Regions from separate parts of the Rhizobium sp. 268 genome, predicted to be linked through region 2. Evidence: riboswitches for the same ligand, from Rfam matches in the RefSeq annotation. Region 2 holds a riboswitch; the other holds the start of a gene.
What was found. Region 2 has a riboswitch for thiamine pyrophosphate ahead of OS035_RS14760 (YkoF family thiamine/hydroxymethylpyrimidine-binding protein). Riboswitches for the same ligand answer to the same signal wherever they lie in the genome.

Region 1 (2,194 bases), on a different contig from region 2:
CTCGGCGTGCGGCCCGAGCACCTGTCGCTCAGCCCAAGCGGCCTCGACACGACCGTCAGCGTCACCGAACCTACCGGCCATGAGACGATGGTTTTCCTGCGCTACGGGACCGGCGAGCTTGTCGCGGTGCTGTCCGACCGTCACGAGTTTAAACCGGGGCAGGTCGCGACGATCGCTGCTCGGCCAGGAAAGCTTCATCTTTTCGATGCGGCATCCGGCAAGACATTACGACCGGATTGAGCGGTATCGCTTCAAAAGCCGCCGAGATAGGTTCAAAGTGAATATCGGGCTGACGGACCTCGAATTCTTCCGCTCGGCCTCGGCTATGGCTGGCCACCGCAGACGCGGCCGCTACGCACTCGATTTGGAGTAGAGACCAAGGTTGTTGCCGAGGGCGAACCCGCAACCCTGATAAAATTTCGACAACGCCCCTTCTCGCTGTGAGACCAACCAGACGCTGCTGCATCCCTCGGCCTTTGCTGTTTCGAAAACTGCTGATAGCAGCGCAGTCCCTATTCCCGCACCTTGGGCTTCAGGCAGCACCGACAACTCGTCAAGATAAACGACCGGACCGGCATGGCGCCGCTGTCGTATGCCCAACGCGATCCCCAGCACCTTGCCTCCGTCAAAGGCCGCAAGCGCAATGGATTTCGGCGTTCCAAGCACGGTGTTTACATTTTCAGCCGCCGCTTCAAGCGACCAATTCTCGTTCCACGGAGGTCCCGAATAGGCGCTGACCAGCACAGTGGCGGCGTCATTGAGATGTTCTAGCGTAAGACGTTTAATCCGAAACGACATAAATCCACCTGACGTTGAGTGAATTGACATTTGCCGCAGTTCGATCCGTAACGCAACAGGCTCCGAGCCGGACGATCTACGGAAACGACAAAGCTGTAAGCTTGACACAACCAGCGACCGCGCTTTACGACTGTCGGTATTCACCAGGGGGGTCCCGCAAGGGGCTGAGATACTGCTGGACAATGAGGCTTTGCCTGTTGTGGCGCAGTGACCCGTTGAACCTGATCCAGTTCATACTGGCGTAGGGACGGTGCAAGCGCTCGAAGGCTTTGGATTCACGCGTGGAATCCGTGCCGGTGTCTTTCCATCATTCCGGCTGATTGACTGGGTCTCCAACTTACAACTTGGAGCCTCAAACCATGACCATTGCCGCAAAGAACCTCACCCTGACCGTCACCACCGGCCCGCTGCCGGCATCGCGGAAGATCCATATTCCAGGAGATATTCATGGCGATATCCGCGTGCCGATGCGCGAAATCAGTGTCCATCCGACTGCCGGCGAGCCGCCTGTCATCGTCTATGATTCCTCCGGCCCCTACACGATCGAAGGTGCGGAGATCCGCATCGAGCAGGGCCTGTCTCCACTGCGCCGCGACTGGGTGCTGGCCCGCGGCGACGTCGAAGCCTATGACGGCCGCCATGTCCGCCCCGAGGACAACGGCTTTGTCAGCGGCGACCGGCTGACGCCGGAATTTCCGGGGCGGCGCCGGCCGCTGCGCGCCAAGGACGGCAAAGCCGTCACCCAGCTCGCCTACGCACGGGCCGGCATCATTACGCCGGAGATGGAGTTCGTCGCCATTCGCGAGAATCTCGGCCGCAAGGCCAAGGCTGAAGTGCTGGTGCGTGACGGCGAGAGCTTCGGCGCCGATATTCCCGATCATGTGACGCCGGAATTCGTCCGCCGGGAAGTCGCCGCCGGCCGGGCGATCATCCCCGCCAACATCAACCACCCCGAAAGCGAACCGATGATCATCGGCCGCAATTTTCTGGTGAAGATCAACGCCAATATCGGCAACTCCGCCGTCACCTCGTCGATGGCTGAAGAAGTCGAGAAGATGGTCTGGGCCGCCCGCTGGGGCGCCGATACGGTCATGGATCTGTCGACCGGGCGCAACATCCACAATATCCGCGAATGGATCATCCGCAATTCGCCGCTGCCGATCGGCACGGTGCCGCTTTATCAGGCGCTGGAGAAGGTCGGCGGCATCGCCGAGGATCTTAGCTGGGAAATCTATCGCGATACGCTGATCGAGCAGGCCGAACAGGGCGTTGACTATTTCACCATCCATGCCGGCGTGCGGCTGCGTTACATTCCGCTCACCGTCAACCGCGTCACCGGCATCGTCTCGCGTGGTGGCTCGATCATGGCCAAGTGGTGTCTGCATCATCACCGCGA
Region 2 (2,194 bases):
CAAAGGCGCCACAGCGGCGCGGGCCGCGCGGCGGCTCTTGCCTTTTACCTCGAGGCCGAGGGCCGCATTGTCGATGATCCGGCGCCAGGGCATCAGCGCATCACGCTGCGGCATGAAGGCGAAGGAATGCGGCGCTTCCTCAAGCGGCGCGCCATTGAAAAGCACCGAGCCGGAATCGGGTCGAAGCGACTGCGTCAGCAATCGCAGCACCGTCGATTTTCCCGAGCCGGACGGGCCGACGATCGAAACGAACTCGCCGTTCCCGACGCCGAGCGAAATATCGCCCAGTACCTGCATGCCGTCGAAAGATTTCGCGATATTGCGCAGTTCGACCATTTTGTCGCTCATCGGCGCCGCTCCCCGGATGGCTGCCAGGGCATAAGGAGGCGCTCTATCAAGAGTGTTAGGCCGAACAGGCAAAGGGTCAGCACGGCGCTGACGACGACGGCGGCGAGCACGAGATCGGGACGGAAATTGTTCTTGGCGTTGAGGATATAGATGCCGAGGCCGCTTGCGGCGCCGGCATATTCGGCAAAGATCGCGCCGACGACGGCATAGGTGATCGAGATCCTCAGGCCGGCGAAGAAATAGGGCAGCGCCGAGGGAAGCCGTGCCAGGCGGAAAATGCGCCAGCGGCTCGTCTTCATCGAATGCAGCAATTCGGCGATGTCGCGGTCGGTCGATTCATAGCCTTGCAGCAGGGCGACGAGCAGCGGAAAGAAGGTGACGAGCGCCACCAGCAGGATCTTCGGCAAAAGGCCGAAACCGAACCATAAGACGACGAGCGGCGCAATCGCCACCAGCGGCAGGGTCTGGCTGGCGATGAAGATCGGCAGCAATGCCCGGCGCATGAATGGCATGAAATCCATGAGGATCGAAGAGGTGAAGGCGAAGGCAAGCGACAGCGCGAAACCGCCGAGCGTCGCACCAAGCGTCGGCCAGGTGTTTGATATCAGCGCCTCACGGTTCAGCCAGCCCTGGATAACGATGCGCGAAGGCGCCGGCAGAATGGAAGGCTTGATGCCGGAAAGATCGACATAGAGTTCCCATGCCGCCAAAAAGGCGCAGCCCGCGAGCAAGGCGGGGAACCCCCGATAGAGAGCGGCGCGGAGCGCGGAAAGGTGCGAACCCGATGGTTGCGGCGATGTCATCAGCGTTTGATTTCGGTCTCGATGCCTAGCCGGCCGCGATAGGGATCGAGCGTTTTGACGGCATCGCGAATGATGCCGACGACATTGCCGGACATCGGATAAAGTGACACTTCTGCGCCTGAGAACATCTGAACCTCGCTCCGCTGGCATTACCCAGATCAGCTTTAAAGGGTCCAGAGGCTAGCGCCTCATATCTCAGCCCCGGCAATACGGAGCTCCCCTGTTATTTCGTCGGAAACTATCACCCGTGTTTTCTTCCCGCAACCGCAAATTTGGGAACCCGTCCGCACGGTCGGAAAAGCTCTGTTGTGAGGGAAACACCCGAGCGGGATCCCGCTCGGGTGTTCCTCGGTGGGCCCGTACCTGCCGGGAACGGGACCGCAGCTTGCTGCCTCTGGCGGCAATATCGGCGTAAGGGGTGCCAGCGCCCTTATCGGAGTAAGAGCGGGAGCGCCCGATCGGGCTTTACGATCGCAGAAGCAAAGGGTATAAGACCTCAACCAATATTGAGGTCAAGAGGCGATGGATGGTATTTCGGCAGCGCCGCTCGGAAAGCTCCTGACTGTCGGCGAAGTGGCGGAACGCAGCGGCCTTGCCGTCTCGGCGCTGCATTTTTACGAGACCAAGGGTTTGATCTCGAGCATCCGCTCCCGCGGCAATCAGCGCCGCTACGGGCGCGATGTGCTTCGCCGCCTCGGCATCATCAAGGTGGCACAGCGTGTCGGCATTCCGCTTTCGGAAATCCAGGCGGCGTTCCAGTCCCTGCCGCAGGGGCGCACGCCGACCGTCGCCGATTGGCAGACGCTGTCGGCGCGATGGAAGGACGATCTCGACGCACGAATCAATCGGCTCAGTCTGCTGCGCGACCGCCTGACCGGCTGCATCGGCTGCGGCTGCCTGTCGATCGAAAGCTGTCCGTTGCGCAATCCCTGTGACCGGCTCGGCAGGGAAGGGCCGGGTGCGCGGCTTCTGGAGACCGAAAACGAGCTCGTTGTTTAGTCCTGGATCTCCCCGGAAAGATCGATGCCTGCCTTTCTTTCGGT

Region 1: linked by a shared signal. The riboswitch ahead of thiC (phosphomethylpyrimidine synthase ThiC) and the one ahead of OS035_RS14760 (YkoF family thiamine/hydroxymethylpyrimidine-binding protein) in region 2 are both predicted to bind thiamine pyrophosphate.

What each region holds. Positions count from the first base shown of each region.
Region 1 covers NZ_JAPPSO010000012.1:222,131-224,324, forward strand. The annotation lists gene OS035_RS23855 (ABC transporter ATP-binding protein) at 1-240, shown strand, start outside; gene OS035_RS23860 (GNAT family N-acetyltransferase) at 352-798, opposite strand; TPP riboswitch at 934-1,064, shown strand; gene thiC (phosphomethylpyrimidine synthase ThiC) at 1,158-2,194, shown strand, end outside.
Region 2 covers NZ_JAPPSO010000006.1:368,416-370,609, forward strand. The annotation lists gene OS035_RS14750 (ABC transporter ATP-binding protein) at 1-348, opposite strand, end outside; gene OS035_RS14755 (ABC transporter permease) at 345-1,151, opposite strand; partial or broken gene OS035_RS14760 (YkoF family thiamine/hydroxymethylpyrimidine-binding protein) at 1,163-1,279, opposite strand; TPP riboswitch at 1,270-1,383, opposite strand; gene soxR (redox-sensitive transcriptional activator SoxR) at 1,674-2,150, shown strand.